One region of the Streptomyces castrisilvae genome, then DNA from elsewhere that is predicted to be linked to it. Evidence: riboswitches for the same ligand, from Rfam matches in the RefSeq annotation. Region 1 holds a riboswitch; each other region holds the start of a gene.

The links. A riboswitch is a leader RNA that binds a small molecule or an ion and turns the genes downstream of it on or off. The one in region 1 is predicted to bind cyclic di-AMP.
Positions count from the first base shown of each region.
Region 2: it holds a riboswitch for cyclic di-AMP, as region 1 does, so the genes downstream of both, P8A18_RS02860 (C40 family peptidase) here and P8A18_RS26240 (M23 family metallopeptidase) in region 1, are expected to answer to the same signal.
Region 3: it holds a riboswitch for cyclic di-AMP, as region 1 does, so the genes downstream of both, P8A18_RS02440 (transglycosylase SLT domain-containing protein) here and P8A18_RS26240 (M23 family metallopeptidase) in region 1, are expected to answer to the same signal.

Region 1 covers NZ_CP120997.1:6,018,018-6,023,296, reverse strand. Annotated here, with positions in the region: gene P8A18_RS26250 (HPr family phosphocarrier protein) at 159-440, shown strand; gene P8A18_RS26245 (GntR family transcriptional regulator) at 623-1,327, opposite strand; gene P8A18_RS26240 (M23 family metallopeptidase) at 1,517-2,371, opposite strand; cyclic di-AMP (ydaO/yuaA leader) riboswitch at 2,385-2,552, opposite strand; gene P8A18_RS26235 (M16 family metallopeptidase) at 2,775-4,157, opposite strand; gene P8A18_RS26230 (M16 family metallopeptidase) at 4,184-5,279, opposite strand, start outside.
Region 2 covers NZ_CP120997.1:738,184-743,462, forward strand. Annotated here, with positions in the region: gene P8A18_RS02835 (sigma-70 family RNA polymerase sigma factor) at 1-526, shown strand, start outside; gene P8A18_RS02840 (lysophospholipid acyltransferase family protein) at 655-1,368, shown strand; gene P8A18_RS02845 (NAD-dependent epimerase/dehydratase family protein) at 1,432-2,481, shown strand; partial or broken gene P8A18_RS02850 (ATP-dependent Clp protease proteolytic subunit) at 2,622-3,194, shown strand; gene P8A18_RS02855 (hypothetical protein) at 3,202-3,510, shown strand; cyclic di-AMP (ydaO/yuaA leader) riboswitch at 3,822-3,994, shown strand; gene P8A18_RS02860 (C40 family peptidase) at 3,998-4,471, shown strand; gene P8A18_RS02865 (ATP-binding protein) at 4,509-4,940, opposite strand; gene P8A18_RS02870 (helix-turn-helix domain-containing protein) at 5,145-5,279, shown strand, end outside.
Region 3 covers NZ_CP120997.1:633,162-638,440, forward strand. Annotated here, with positions in the region: gene P8A18_RS02420 (geranylgeranyl reductase family protein) at 1-171, shown strand, start outside; partial or broken gene P8A18_RS02425 (DUF6059 family protein) at 194-304, opposite strand; gene P8A18_RS02430 (SpoIIE family protein phosphatase) at 323-2,890, opposite strand; gene P8A18_RS02435 (antitoxin) at 3,027-3,215, opposite strand; gene P8A18_RS02440 (transglycosylase SLT domain-containing protein) at 3,384-4,256, opposite strand; cyclic di-AMP (ydaO/yuaA leader) riboswitch at 4,260-4,444, opposite strand; gene P8A18_RS02445 (hypothetical protein) at 4,416-4,619, shown strand; partial or broken gene P8A18_RS02450 (ATP-binding cassette domain-containing protein) at 4,747-5,009, opposite strand.

The sequences.
Region 1 (5,279 bases):
CGGTCCCACCGGTCGCGGGGGGCTCGGGGCCGGGGCACTCTGGGTGTCCGGACGACGGTACGGTGCGGGGCGCGGGAGGGCCCGCGGGTCGACCCGGAGCATCGCGCACCACATGAGAGACTGGTCTAGACAACCATTGAATCGTGAAGGGCAGAACCATGGCTGAGCGCCGCGTCAACGTCGGTTGGGCCGAGGGCCTGCACGCCCGCCCCGCTTCCATCTTCGTCCGTGCCGCTACGGCTTCCGGCGTTCCCGTCACCATCGCCAAGGCGGACGGCAACCCGGTGAACGCGGCCTCCATGCTCGCGGTGCTCGGGCTCGGGGCGCAGGGCGGCGAGGAGATCGTCCTCGCGTCCGACGCGGACAACGCCGAGGCCGCTCTGGACCGTCTGGCCAAGCTGGTCGCCGAGGGGCTCGAGGAGCTTCCGGAGACCGTCTGAGTCCGCGCGGCCACGATCGCCGGAATTCTCACGGGAAAGCCGCGGCCCCCCTCACGGGGTGTCGCGGCTTTTTCGTGCGCGCACGCGTACGGGTAATGCGGTGACGGCGCGCACAGAATAATCGGGCGGCCTCTTTTTACGTGTTTTTACATACGCCTTTCTTTCTTTGTACGTGCCCTTTGTTAATTCCGGCCGCTCGCGGTGTTCACGGCACGTTGCGAGGTCCTCACACGGGTGGCGCGGGGGACGGTGGCCGGCCGCGCGGGGTGGCGCAGCCGGTGCGTGGCGCCCGCCCGTTCGGCGAGCTGCGCGGCCAGGGCCCTCGCCCGCTCCGCGTCGCCGCGCGCCACGGCGTCCACGAGCGCGCCGTGCTCGGCCCAGGCGTCGGCCGGGCGGGCCGGCTGGTCGACCGCGTACATCCAGGCGATCTTGTGCCGCAGCTGGGTGAGCAGGGCGATGAGGCCGGGGCTGCCGGATGCCTGGGCGAGCGTCTCGTGGAACCAGCCGCCGAGGGAGCGCAGGTCCTCGCCCTCGCCCCGGCGGGCGCGCTCCTGGCCGAGTCTGACCAGGCCGCGCAGCACCTTGAGGTGGGCGTCGGTGCGGCGCAGGGCGGCACGGGCCGCGCCGAGCGGTTCCAGCAGCATGCGGACCTCCAGGAGGTCGGCGGCCTCCTGCTCGGACGGCTCGGCGACGCAGGCTCCGGCGTGTCTGCGGGTGACCACGAAGCCCTCGGACTCCAGGGTGCGCAGCGCTTCCCGTACGGGGACGCGGGAAACCCCGTAACGCCGCGCGAGCACCTCCTCGGTGAGCCGGCCGCCGCGTTCGAAGACACCGGAGACGATGTCGTCACGGATTGCCGTGCATACCGAATGCGCTGGAACACGCATGTCCGAACCTCCGCCTCAATCCCCGCGAACAGCGGCCGATCGACACCTCTGCCGCGACTCTATTGCAATGCGCCCACATTTCCGATGCCGGGCGGGAATTCATGAATATCTTTTGGTCACGGGCGGGTCCGGGCACGGCGAAGGCCCCGGCACGGTGCCGGGGCCTTCGCCGTGGAGTCGGGCGGGCGGTCAGACGGTGACGCCGTGGGCGCGCAGGTAGGCGACCGGGTCCATGTCGGAGCCGTACGAGGGGGTGGTGCGGGCCTCGAAGTGGAGGTGCGGGCCGGTGGAGTTCCCGGTGGAGCCGGAGAGCCCGATCCGCTGCCCGGCACCGACGCTCTGGCCGACGGCGACGCCGATCGAGGAGAGGTGGCCGTACTGGGTGTACGTGCCGTCCGTCATCCGGAGCACGATGTTGTTGCCGTACGCCCCGCCCCAGCCGGCCTCGACGACCGTACCGGCGCCGACGGCGACGACGGAGCTGCCGGAGGCGGCGTGGAAGTCGATGCCGGAGTGGCTGCCGGAGGACCACAGCGAGCCGCTGGACTTGTAGCCGGTGGTCACGTAGGAGCCGGCGACGGGGAGCTGGTAGGACGTGCCCGGGGTGGCGCGGGCGGAGGAGCGGGCCGCGCGGGACGTGCTCTCGCGCGCCTCCTCGGCACGGGCGGCCGCCTCGGCCTTCGCCTTGGCCCTGGCGGCCTTCTCCGCGGCCTTCTTCTTCGCCTCGGCCTTCTTCTTCGCCTCGGCCTTCTTCTTCGCCTCCGCCTCGGCGGCGGCCTTCTTCTGGGCGACGTCGGCCTGGTGCTGCTGCGCGGCGGCCTGTGCGTCGATCCGGTCGGCGAGGGTGTTCTCGATGGACATGATCTGGGCGAGACCGGTCTCGTCGGCGGCGGGGGCCGGGGAGGCCCCGGCGGCGAGAGCCGGGGAGGCCAGGGAGCCGATGACGCCGGTGGCGGCGAGCGTCGCGACGCCGACGGCCTTGGCGCCGGTACGCGTCAGACGGCCCGGGGCACGGTGCTTCCCGGTGGCACGGGTGAACGCCATGGGGTGGCTGGTCCTTTCCTTCCTTCTCGCCTACCGGGTTAGCTGACGGGTTCGGAGCAGGAAGGTCTCCTACGGATGCCCCGGCCTCGCGGGAGGCGGAAGCGTCCGATTCACCCCAGGGACTGCGTGGGTCCCCGGCTCCCCTGGCTCGCGCCTGACGGGGACTCGGCGATGACTGCCCGGTACGCCGCGGATGCGGCATACGAGTGGCGGACAGCCGGGCCGACGCTAGGCGGCCGCGCTTCCCGTCACCAAACGGACGGGAGGTTTTGTAGCGCATCCCACAGGGTTGATTCATTACCTATGAGACAAAGAGTCATGAATCAGACATAAAAGGAGGCTCCGGCGGCAACGACACGCCGGAGCCTCTCCGTTGCCCGCGCGGCGGGCGGAGTGTGAGCGGTCAGCCGCTGACGACCGTCACCTCTCCGATCCCGAGGGCCCTGACCGGCTCCTCGATGCGCGAGGCGTCACCGACCAGGACCGTGACCAGCCGGTCCACCGGGAAGGCGCTGACCACGGCCGCGGTCGCCTCGACGGTGCCGGTCTCGGCGAGGCGGGCGTACAGCGTCGCCTGGTAGTCGTCCGGAAGGTGCTGTTCCACCTGGTCGGCGAGGGTGCTCGCGACGGAGGCCGCCGTCTCGAACTTCAGCGGGGCGACGCCCACGAGGTTCTGCACGGCGGTCTCGCGCTCGGCGTCCGTCAGACCCTCGGCGGCCAGCGTCCGCAGGACCTTCCAGAGGTCGTCCAGCGCCGGTCCGGTGGACTCGGTGTCCACGGAGCCGCTGATGGCGAGCATCGCCGCGCCCGTCGCGCCCGAGGCGGAGTCCACCGCGCCGGAGCGCAGCACCTGGGCGAAGGCCCGTACGCCGTAGGTGTAGCCCTTCTCCTCGCGCAGCACCCGGTCGAGCCGGGAGGTGAGCGTGCCGCCCAGGCAGTACGTGCCGAGCACCTGGGCGGGCCACACGCTGTCGTGGCGGTCGGCGCCGATGCGGCCGATGAGCAGTTGCGTCTGCACCGCGCCGGGGCGGTCCACGATCACCACCCGGCCAGTGTCATCGGCCGTGATCGGCGGGAAGGGGCGGGCCCGGCCGGCGTTCCCCGACCAGTCGCCGAGGGTGTCGGCGAGCAGCGCGTCCAGATCGATGCCGGTCAGGTCGCCGACCACGACGGCGGTCGCGGTGGACGGGCGGATGTGCGCGTCGTAGAAGGCGCGCACGGCCGCGGCGTCGATCCGCGCCACGGTCTCCTCGGTGCCCAGACGGGGCCGCGACATGCGGGCCGAGGCCGGGAAGAGCTCCTTGGAGAGCTGCTTGGCCGCGCGGCGGGCCGGATTCGCCTGCTCGTGCGGGATCTCGTCCAGGCGGTTGCGCACGAGGCGCTCGACCTCGCTGTCGCTGAACGCCGGCGCCCGCAGCGCCTCGGCGACCAGCCCGAGCGCCTTGGCCAGCCGGGAGGCCGGGACCTCCAGGGAGACCCGGACACCGGGATGGTCGGCGTGGGCGTCGAGCGTGGCGCCGCACCGCTCCAGCTCGGCGGCGAACTCCTCGGCGCTCTGCTTGTCGGTGCCCTCGGACAGGGCGCGCGACATGATCGTGGCCACGCCGTCCAGGCCCTCGGGCTCGGTGTCCAGCGGGGCGTCGAGGAAGATCTCGACGGCGACGACCTGCTGGCCGGGGCGGTGGCAGCGCAGCACGGTGAGCCCGTTGGGCAGGGAGCCGCGCTCGGGGGCGGGGAAGGCCCAGGGGCGGGCCGCGCCGGGGGCGGGCCGGGGGTGGTACTGCATCGAAACTTCAGTCGCGGCAGCGTCGGTCACTGGTCCGCCCCTTCGTGCGCGTCGGTGTCGGTGGCGGCGGCCTCCGCCTCTTCGGCGGTCTCGGGCTCGACCGGTTCGTAGACCAGCACCGCCCGGTTGTCGGGGCGCAGCTGGGCGCGGGCGGCCGCCTTGACCTCGTCCGCCGTGACGTCGAGCACCCGGTTGACCGCGGTCAGCGCGAGCTGCGGGTCGCCGAACAGCACGGCGTAGCGGCACAGTTCGTCGGCGCGGCCCGCGACCGTGCCGAGCCGGTCCAGCCACTCGCGCTCCAACTGGGCCTGGGCGCGTTCCATTTCCTCGGGTGTGGGGCCTTCCTCGGCGAACCGGGCCAGCTCCTCGTCGACCGCGGACTCGATCCCGGCCACCTCCACACCGCCGGACGTCTTGACGTCCAGCCAGCCCAGCGAGGGCGCGCCCGCGAGCCGGAGCAGCCCGAATCCGGCGGCCACGGCCGTACGGTCACGCCGGACCAGGCGGTTGTGCAGCCGGGAGGACTCGCCGCCGCCCAGCACGGTCAGCGCGAGATCCGCGGCGTCGCACTCGCGGGTGCCGTCGTGGGGCAGCCGGTAGGCGGCCATCAGGGCGCGCGCCGGAACCTCCTCGCGGACCTCCTCGCGCAGCTGGCCGCCCATGATCGGGGGCAGCGCGCCGTCGCGCGGCGGCTGCTTGCCGTCGTGGGACGGGATGGAGCCGAAGTACTTCTCGATCCAGGCGAGGGTCTGCTCGGAGTCGATGTCACCGACGACGGACAGCACCGCGTTGTTCGGCGCGTAGTACGTACGGAAGAACGTGCGCGCGTCCTCCAGGGTCGCCGCGTCCAGGTCGGCCATCGAGCCGATCGGGGTGTGGTGGTACGGGTGGCCCTCGGGGTAGGCGAGAGCCGTGAGCCGCTCGAACGCGGTGCCGTACGGGACGTTGTCGTAGCGCTGGCGGCGCTCGTTCTTGACGACGTCGCGCTGGTTCTCCATGGACTCGTCGTCGAGCGCGGCGAGCAGCGAGCCCATCCGGTCGGCTTCGAGCCACAGGGCCAGCTCCAGCTGGTGCGTGGGCATCGTCTCGAAGTAGTTGGTCCGCTCGAAGCTGGTGGTCCCG
Region 2 (5,279 bases), 5.3 Mb from region 1:
CAGCAGCAGCGCGAGCCCCACCCCCACGAAGACGAAGGCCAAGCCGAAGCCGAAGAAGACGGCCACCGCGAGCAGCCGCCCCCCGACGGCCCCGTCCTCGCACACCACCCGCCCGGCCCCGCCCCAGCCCGCGCCGAGCCCGGCCTCCGACGCGCAGCAGGTGGTGGCGCTGGTCAACACCGAACGCGCCAAGGAGGGCTGCGGGCCGGTGAGCGGCAACGCGCAGCTGGCGACCGCCGCACAGCGGCATTCCGAGGACATGGCCGCGCACGACTACTTCTCGCACACCTCGCAGGACGGCTCGGGCCCCGGAGACCGGATCACCGCCGCCGGCTACCGGTGGAGCACGTACGGCGAGAACATAGCCAAGGGGCAGCGCACACCGGCCGATGTGATGAACTCCTGGATGAACAGCCCCGGTCACCGCGCGAACATTCTGAACTGCGCGTTCAAGGAGCTGGGCGTGGGCATCCAGAACAGCTCCGGCGGCATCGTCTGGACCCAGGACTTCGGCACGGGGCTGTGAGGGGCCCCGGCTTTCGGGCGTGAGCGCGGGGTACATGTCCCACCGGGCTACGATCGGCCGCCGCGGGCGGAGCCGATCGTCCGCACGCCGCTTCGCTGAGCCGCTGACCAGCAGACCGGGGAGAGACCGTGTTCTACTACGTCCTCAAGTACGTCGTCATCGGGCCGCTGTTGAGGCTGCTGTTCCGGCCGGTTATCGAGGGCGCGGAGCATATCCCGGACGACGGCGCCGCGATCGTCGCCGGAAACCACCTGTCGTTCTCCGACCACTTCCTGATGCCCTCGATCATCAAGCGGCGCATCACCTTCCTCGCCAAGGCGGAGTACTTCACCGGTCCCGGGGTGAAGGGCCGGCTGACCGCCGCGTTCTTCCGCAGCGCCGGGCAGATCCCCGTGGACCGCTCGGGCAAGGAGGCGGGGCAGGCCGCGATCCGCGAGGGGCTCGGGGTCCTGGGCCGGGGAGAGCTGCTGGGCATCTATCCGGAGGGGACCCGCTCGCACGACGGCCGGCTCTACAAGGGCAAGGTGGGGGTCGCGGTGATGGCCATCCGCGCCCAGGTGCCGGTGGTGCCGTGCGCCATGGTCGGCACCTTCGAGATCCAGCCGCCCGGCAAGGTCCTCCCCCGCATCAAGCAGGTCACCATCCGCTTCGGCGAACCGCTGGACTTCTCCCGCTACGCGGGCCTGGAGAACCAGAAGACGGCGGTCCGCGCGGTGACCGACGAGATCATGTACGCGATCCTCGGCCTCTCCGGTCAGGAGTACGTCGACGAGTACGCGGCCAAGGTGAAGGAAGCCGCCCAGGCGCGGCAGCCGGGCAGGTTCCCGAAACTGCGACGCTGAGGGCGGATTCGCGATCGGTGAACCTTCCTGGCCGGGGCCTTGGAACCGATCTAGCTTCGCTGCATGAGCAGAGGACAGGCATGGGTACTGGGAGCGGCGGGACAGATCGGGCGGGCCACTGTGCGCTCGCTCGTCGCGGACGGCTGGGAGGTGACGGCGGTCTCGCGCGGCGGGGGCCGTGACCAGGAGTGGGGCGGAGAGGTCCGGACGGTGGCGCTGGACCGCGACGAGGACGGCACGCTCGCGGCGGCGCTGGGGCCGGGCTGTGACGTCCTGGTCGACATGGTGGCGTACGGGCGGCAGCACGCCCGGCAGCTGACCGGGCTCGCGGACCGGATCGGTTCGGCGGTGGTCGTCTCCAGCGGCGCGGTGTACGAGGACGGGCAGGGCCGCAGTTTCGACACCCTGGCGGAGCCGGACGGATCGCCCCGCTACCCGGTGCCGATCCCCGAGTCGCAGCCCACCGTCGCACCGGGCGAGGACACGTACGCGACCCGCAAGATCCGTCTGGAGCGCGATCTCCTCGCTGCGGGCGGCACACTGCCCGTCACACTGCTGCGGGCCGGCGCGGTCCACGGCCCGCACTGCCGCTCGCCGCGCGAGCTGTACTTCGTCAAGCGGGCGCTGGACGGCCGGACCCGTCGCGTGCTGGCGTACGAAGGCAAGTCACGCTTCCATCCCGTGCACGCGGCCAACGTCGCCGAGCTGATCCGGCTGGCCGCCCTCAGGCCCGGCTCCCGGGTGCTGAACGCCGCGGATCCGCAGGCCCCGACGGTCGCGGAGATCGGCGAGGCCGTGGACGCGGTGCTGGGCCGGAGCACGGAGACGGTGCTCATGCCGGGCGCCCCCTCGGACGAAGGCGTCGGCTCGACGCCCTGGAGCGTGCCGCTCCCCATCGTCTACGACATGACGGCCGCCGAGCGGGAGCTCGGGTACCGGCCGGTGACGGGGTACGCCGAGTCGCTGCCGGAGACCGTCGCGTGGATCACCGCGCAGCTGGCGGGGCGTGACTGGCAGGACGCCTATCCCGCGATGGTCCGGTCGTACGGCACGGGTCTTTTCGACTACACGGCGGAGGACGCCTGGCTGCGGGAGCACGACCGGGCGGTCTGAGCCGGCCCGTCGGCGGGCGGCGCGGTGGGGCGCCGTCCGCCGGGGCGCGACGCTGCGGCGTCAGGCGTCCGGCCCGTGGTGCCCGCGGTGTTCGGCGGCGATACCGAAGCGGTGCCGTTCGCCGGGAGCGGACGCGGTGGAGCCGCACCCTCGACCCGTACTCCAAGCTGCTGGGCGAGCGCATCGTCTTCCTCGGCACCGCGCTGGACGACACGGCGGCCAACGACCTGGTGGCGCAGTTGATGTACCTGGAGCACGACGCGCCCGACCGGCCCGTCTCGCTGTACATCAACTCGCCGGGCGGCTCGTTCGGTGCGATGACCGCGCTCTACGACACGGTGGCCTTCCTCAGCTGCGAGGTGGAGACCTTCTGCCTCGGCCGGGCGGGCGCCGGCGCGGCCGTGCTGCTCGCCGCGGGCGCCCCGGGGCGGCGGCACATCCTGCCCGGCGCCCAGGTGGTGGTGAGCCGGCCGGGACTGGCCGAACCCGTCCGGGGCCAGCCGTCCAACCTGGAGATCGAGGCGCGGGAACTGGCCCGGATGCGCGAGACGATGGCCGGCATGCTGGCCCGTCATACGGGGCACAGCGCCGAACAGGTCGTCCGGGACACCGAGCGCGATCTCATCCTCGACGCGGAGGGCGCGCGAGCCTACGGCCTGGTCGACCACATCGTGCACAGCCGCGTCCCGGTGCCGCCGCACACCGAGCGGTGAACCGGCGATGCCCTCACCGGAGTTCTCCCCGCTGCCTGCCCTGACGCGGGCCGAGTGCGAGTTCATCGACCACTATCTGCACGTCATCGACCAGATGGGCCGGATCAATCCGGCGCGGAACGACGACACCTACGCGGCCCTGCGCGCCGCGCAGGCGCTGGCCTCGCACGCGGCGGCCCAGCGTGACGCGCTCGCTCTGATGCACCGGCGCGGTGAAACCCGCATCCACACCACCACGTTGACGAGGGCGCTGCGGGCGCTGGACGGGGAGCGGCGGGCGGCGCGGGTGATCCTGCCACCCGGCCCGCCGAGTTGACACGCCCGACGGGCGAACCGATTTTCCTCGCTCGTTCGGCGTAGGCATTGACTCGCGCGAGCGACCGCTCGACTTGCGTTTTCGTGATGCACGGGGGCCGGGATCTTTCGCGACACCGCTGGTACGGCGACGGCCGGGAGGGGCTCGCGGACCGGTTGAAGCCCGTCTGTCCACCTGAACGGGCGATCCGTGAGGATCTTCACTTATGGCCGTTTCACCTCGGAAATCCGGCACTCGGTGAGTCAAGATCCCTGGGACGACAAGCCCCCGCCACCGCGGCGGGGCGGTCCGGGCGGACGCCGAGTCCTGCCGCCGTCCGGATGCCTGGTCGACAGGAGTGGATCGGCAGGAGTGGAGGACCCGAGCACTACGGGACGACCGGTTTTCCGGAGGTCCCTCGGGGTGAAGCCGCCTTGTGCGGCCGGGCGACTTCGCCAGCCCGAACCCGACAGGTCATCCTTCACAGGCGGCTGACGAAGGGTTGCGCATGAGTGCGCAGGTTCATGTCCCGTCTCTGCTCGTCCGGGCCACTACGGCCTCGGCCATGACGCTCGCCGCCGTCGGCGGCACGCTGTTCGTCCCCGGCGCCGCCCCCGAGGCCCAGGCCGCCGGTCATTCGATGAAGGCCCTGAACATCGCCGCGTCGAAGAAGGGGGCGCCCTACCGGTGGGGCGCCACCGGCCCCAGCCGCTTCGACTGTTCGGGGCTGACGCTGTACTCGTTCAAGAAGGCCGGCAAGCAACTCCCCCGCACGGCCCAGCAGCAGTACAACAAGACCCGCCACATCTCCGCCTCCCAGCGGCAGCGCGGCGACCTGGTCTTCTTCCATTCCGGCAGCGGTGTCTACCACGTGGGGATCTACGCCGGCAGCGGCAAGATCTGGCACTCGCCGAAGACCGGCGCCGTGGTCCGCCTGGAGAAGATCTGGACCAAGAGCGTCTACTACGGCCGGGTCGGCTGACGCCCGGCCCCGGCCGGGCGCGTGGGCGCTTCGGACGTCAGGGCTGGACGGGGACGTGCCAGGGGAGCGCGACCCAGACGGTCTTGCCGCCGTCGGGCGCGGGCGTGACGGACAGCCGGCCGCCGTACTCCTTGGCGAGGGAGCGGATGATGACCAGGCCGCGTCCGTTGTCCTGCTGGACCGCTGCGGGCAGCCGCTGGGGCCGGCGCGGATGGCTGTCCGTCACGCCGAGGCGCAGCTGTTCCTCGCGCTCCAGCCGCAGGTCCACGGTGAACGTGGGTGAAAGACCGAACGTGTGCAGGACGGCGTTGGTGGCGAGCTCCGAGACAATGAGCCGTACGGTCTCGGCCGTCTCCGCGCCCTCGGGCAGGCCCCATTCGGCCAGGACCCGGCCCACGTACCTGCGGGCCTCGGCGACCGAGGCCGGCTCGCTCGGCAGAGTGACACGTGCCTCTTGATGGTCTGCCATGGCGAGCCGTCCCTTTCCCACCTGTTCCGGGCCGGCGAGCGGTCCGGTTGTACTTGGCGCCAGATTGCCATCGATGCTGCCCCCTGCGACGGCGATCCACCAAGATATGCATATATCTGTCGCTCAAACCGGTGAACTCTCCCCACTCGGACCCGCGCGGGCGCCACACTGTCCCCTCGGCAGGCAGCGGGAGGGAGCCATCAGATGCAGCACGGTCCTGCGGTGCGGCGCCGCAAGCTCGGGGAGGAGCTGCGGAGTCTGCGCCACGCGTCGGGTCTCACGAGCCGGGAGGCCGCGGGACTGCTCGGCTGGCACCAGTCGAAGGTGAGCCGCATCGAG
Region 3 (5,279 bases), 5.4 Mb from region 1:
TCGGGCTTCCAGCCGGTGCTCAACCGCTACGTGATGGGCTCACCGGCCCTGCTCAACACCCTGGCCAGGCTCCTCACCAACCTCACCCAGCACCCCTCGCGCGACGCGATCGACCATGTGCTGAACACGGCGGTCCGTCTCGTCCCCGCCCCCGGTCCCCGGCGCCGCTGACCGCCCCGTGGGGCCGGGCCGGCTACACGTCCGCCCCGGGCACTTCGAGCAGTTGCCGTCCCCAGGTCTTCTCCGCCTCGCTGAGCGGGACTTCGGGGCACAGCCGCTCGGGGTGGCCGGTACGAGGCCGCCCTCGGCGCCTTCGGGCCGGTCAAGGGGTTCCGAAGCCGCCCGCGGGGCCCGTGTGCGCCGGGCCCGCCCGGCCGGCATCGGCGTCGCCGTCCTGCCCGGTCCAGCGGGCGGCGAGGAGCAGGGCGATGTCGTCGGGGCGGTCGGGGGCCTGTCGGGCCCGGCGGATCACCTGGTCCGCGGTCTCGGTGAGCGGGGCCGGGCCGAGGCCGGCGATCGTGCCGCGCAGCCGCTCGACGCCGATGTCGATGTCGATGCCCGCCTCCTCGACGAGCCCGTCGGTGTACAGGGCGAGCAGGGCGCCCGGCTCCAGGTGCAGTTCGGTGACGGGGTAGGACGCGTCGGCGTCGACGCCGAGCACGATGCCGCCCGGCAGCTCCAGGACCTCGGCGGTGCCGTGGGGGTGGCGCAGGACGGGCTGGGGGTGTCCGGCGCGCACGGCGTGCGTGCGGCCGGTGGCCGGGTCCATCACGATGTAGCAGCAGCTCGCGAACTGCCCGGTGTCGAGGTCGATGAGCAGGCGGTTGGTGCCGCTCATGACCTCCTGCGGGTCGTGGCCGCCGAGCGCGAAGGCCCGGACGGCGCTGCGGAGCTGGCCCATGGTCGCGGCTGCGGCGACTCCGTGGCCCTGGACGTCCCCGATGACCAGGGCGAGCCGGCTGCCGGTCTCGATCACGTCGTACCAGTCGCCCCCGACGTCCATGCCCTGGGTGCCGGCGAGGTAGCGGCCCTCGGTGCCGACGCCGGGCACGACGGGCAGCCGGTGCGGCAGCAGGGCGCCCTGGAGGCCGCGGGCGAGGGCGGCCTCGGCGTCGTAGCGCTGGGCCCGCTCCAGTGCCTGCGCGATCAGTCCGGCCAGTGCGGTCAGGACCGTACGCTCCTCCGGGCTGAAGCCGCGCGGCTGGTCGAAGCCGAGGATGCAGGAGCCGACGTGGCGGCCGGAGGCGATCAGCGGCAGGAAGGCGCGGGCGCCGACGTCGGCGTCCATGGGGATGCCCGGGTAGGCGGCGGCCAGGTGCTGCATCGACTCGAAGAAGATGGGGCGCCCGGTGGTGAGGGTCTCCACGCCGGGGATGCGGGCGTCCAGGCCGACGGCGTCGAACCGGTCGAGGAAGCCCTGGGGGAAGCCCGTCTCCCACTCCAGGTAGAGGTGGCCCTCCTTGAGGAGGTAGATCGCCAGTTGCCGGCCGCCGAAGGCGGGGAGCAGTTCCTCGGTGACCACGCGGGAGACCTGCCGGGCGGTGACGGCCTCGGTGAGGGCGATGGCCAGGGCGACCGGGCGGTAGAGCGCGGCGGACCGGTCGGCCGGGGAGCCGAGGCCCAGGCCGGGCGAGGCGACGGAGCCGGGGGCGTAGGCCGGCTCCTCGGTGGGGGTGAGGACGGCGGTCAGCCCGTCGTGGCCGGGGTAGAGGGAGACGGCGAGCCAGGGCGGCGGATTGCGGCGGGCCAGGAAGTGGACCGGGGCGTCGGAGATCATCGCGGCCCGGTAGTGGTCCTCGTAGGCGGGGTTCGCGAACGCGGGCAGGACCTCCCAGAACACCCGCCCGACCAGTTCGGCGCGGGCCCGGCCGAGCAGCTCCTCGGCCAGCCGGTTCAGGTAGGTGATCCGGCCGTAGCGGTCGACCGAGAAGATGCCGCGCGGCAGCCGGTCGGCTGCCTCGGGGACGACCGGGCCGATGCCCAGGTCCACCAGGAAGCCGGTCAGGTGCCCGCCGGGGCCGGCGTCCTCGTCCCGGCGCCCGGAGACCTCCAGCAGGTGGGAGCGCCCGTCGGGGCCGCGCAGCCGCATCCTGCGGACGACGGGGCCCGCCGAGCCCGCCGCCTGCCGGGCGAGCGCCCACAGGCCGTACACGTCCTCCGGGGCGAGCCTGGCCGCCAGGGCCTCGATGGTGCCGGGGAAGCCGCCGCGGCCGGTGCCGAGGATCGCGCCGAGGCCGTCGTCCGCCCTGACGGCGCCGGTGTCGAGGTTCCACTCGAAGCGGCCGATCCGTACCGGCGGGGAGCTCTCGGCGGGCAGCTGGACGGGCAGCGGCTCCTCCTCCCACTCCAGGCAGGTGCCGCCGTCCGCCAGGCCGGTCAGGGCGGCGCCCAGCTCATCGGCGATGTCCTGGATCCGGTGGAGGTCCTCGGGCCGCACCGGCTCGTCCCCGGTCGCCGCGCGCAGGACGACCAGGACACCGATGGGTGCGCGGCCGCGGAGGACGGGTACGTAGAGGGAGCCGAACGGGAAGGGCAGACCGGCCATGAGCTGCGGGAAGCGCCGCATGGCGTCCTCGGCGTCCGAGAGGTAGACGGGGCTGCCCGAGCGGAAGGCCTCGGCGACCGGGAAGGGCCGGTTCACGTGCATCCGCCACCAGGGGCGGAAGAGCGGGCCGGGCAGTCCCGCCAGAACGGCGAGCCGCAGCAGGCCGGGGGTCCCGGAGCGCAGGTAGACACCGCCGGCCTGTCCGCCGACGGCTCCGACGGCGTTCACGACGGACTGGGCGAGCACCAGCGACAGATCGTCCGGTGCCCGGCCGTCCCGCAGTCTCCCGGACGGGGCGTCGCTCGGGCCGAGCGGCGTCCGCCCGGCCGCGCCGTACCAGGTCACCCAGCCAGCATGCTCCCGGGGTGCCGGTCGGCGCACGTCGGACGCGTCCGGTCCGGGCGGGGGCACGGGGCATGCGGGGGCGTGCCCGAGCGGTGGACGCCTTGATCCTGCGTCCACCGCTCAGGAGTGCCGGTGCCTACCGCTCGTCGTTGCGCGGGTGGCTGTCACCGAGTTGGTCATTGAGCTTCTTCTGGGCGGAATCGACCTGCTTGCCGTACTTCCCACCGGTCCTCTTGTCGACGAAGTCGCCGCCCTTCTCGACTCCCTGGCGGGCCTGGTCCGGATGCCCCTTGATCATGCCCTTGATCTTGTCGAGCATGCTCATGACTGTCCTCCTTGGAACGCTGACCATCCCAGCATCCACGCGTTGCCCGGCTGCCGCACCCCGGGGCGGGCGGTCCCGCCGGCAGCCATGCGAAAAGGGGTGGAAGGAAGCGTGTCGCTTCCTTCCACCCCTGCTCACGACTCCGCCCCGAGCGCGGGGCCGCTGAGATCAGTAGGCGCCGAAGACGTTGTCCATCGAGCCGTAGGTGGCGGCGGCGTAGTTGCACGCGGCCGTGATGTTGGCGACCGGGTCGTAGATGTCCATCGAGGTGCCGGGCACGTGGTAGGCGTCGAAGGTGGGCTGGATCACCTGGAGCAGGCCCTTGGAGGGCGTGCCGGCGACAGCGTTGGAGTCCCAGTTGTTGATCGCGAACGGGTTGCCCGAGGACTCGCGGATGATGTTGCGGTAGATCCCGTCGTAGCTGCCGGGGATGCCGTTCTCGGCCATGACGGCGAGGGATTCCTTGATCCAGCCGTCGAGGTCGTCGGTGTACGCGGTGGCCGTCTGCGTCTCGGTGGCCGCGGCGGTCTTCTCGGCGACGGGCACCGTCGTGCGCTCCGAGCGGTCGGCACGGTCGGCGCTCTCGGTCCGCGTGGTGGTGTCGGCCTTCTTCTCGGCGGTCTCCGCCTTGAATTCGCTCTTCGTCGCGGCCTTGGGTGCGGCGGCCTGCGACGTGGCACCGATGGTCAGCTTCAGACCCGGGTGAATGAGGTCGGGGTTGCTGCCGACGACGTTCCGGTTGTCCTTGTACAGGCGCTCCCAGCCACCGCTGAGGGAATGCCCCTGAGCGATCTTGTAAAGGGAATCGCCGGACACCACGGAATAGGTGGTGGGCGTGGCCTTGCGTACAGCAATTTCCTTGCCCGCGACGGACGTCGGGGTGGCGGCCTTTTCGGTGACGGCGGTCTTCGCGGGGGCCGCGGAAGCTGTTCCGGCGGTCATCAGGGGGAGCGCGAGAACGGCTCCGCCCGCGCTCACGGCGATGAAACCGCGGGTCAGGGACGTGGACTTGGCACGACGGTGCTTACCCGGGAAGGGCATGGCGCATTTCCTCTCCGCCGCCTGCGAGGTGAGCTGTCGGGTTCGGACTGGAGATGTCCGGCCGCACATGGCGACTTCACCCCTAGCCGCTCCGGATACCGGACCGGCGGCAAACCTGGGTCCCCCGCTCCTGCCGTACGTGAGTGGTCGGGTTCCCGGATGGCGGCAGGATTCGGCGTTCCATCCGGATTGGATGTCGGTGACCGTAAGCGAGAAACGACGGCCGGAACAAGCCCGGAATTGGTGATCACAATTGTTTTGCAAGATCAATCAAAGGAAATGCTCATCATCGGCGGCGCCGACGGAAGTCAACTTTCTTGGCGCGTCTGGGAACCGCGACACCGGATCATGCGTCAGGGATGACAAACGTGACGCTGGCCACTGCGCCCGAAAGGGGCGATTTACCCGGTGTTCACACCTTTAGGCACCATTAAATACCCCCGAAATGCCCCTTTTTGGCTTTTGATCCATAAGTGGGCAATTGGGACATCATGGCGTGGCCGGGGCCGAGGGCGCCGGTGGGTTCGCCGAGCAGGGTGAGCGGCGTCCGCCGGGCGAGGACCCTCGCGAGCCGGCACCGCCGGCACTGACCGCCGGAGAGCCGGCCGACGCGTTCACCGCGCCCGGTGCGGGGCGGCGGAGCCGGGCGGTGGTGCGCAACAGGGTCGACTTGCCGCATCCGTTGGGGCCCACGACGGCGACGGCCTGTCCGGCGGGCACGGCGCGACCGACGTCCGCAACGACGGGGCGCCCGGTTCGCCGGTGAGGCGGTGCCGGGTGCCGCCGGCCGAGCTGGCGCCGATGACGAGGGAGAGCGGAACGAGGGGCGGCGGCGGGAGTACGAGCCCGATGGCCGCCCAGCGGACGAAACACCCTTCCCTCAGCAGGATTTCACTGGAGCGGGTCCTTGATTTGGGCCGTCCCCCTTGCACGATCGACATATGGTTAGCCTAACCTAAGTGTCCCGAGCGGATTTCGGCGGCTCCCGGGGCACATCCCTGCCCTGAGACGACGTCAATCGCT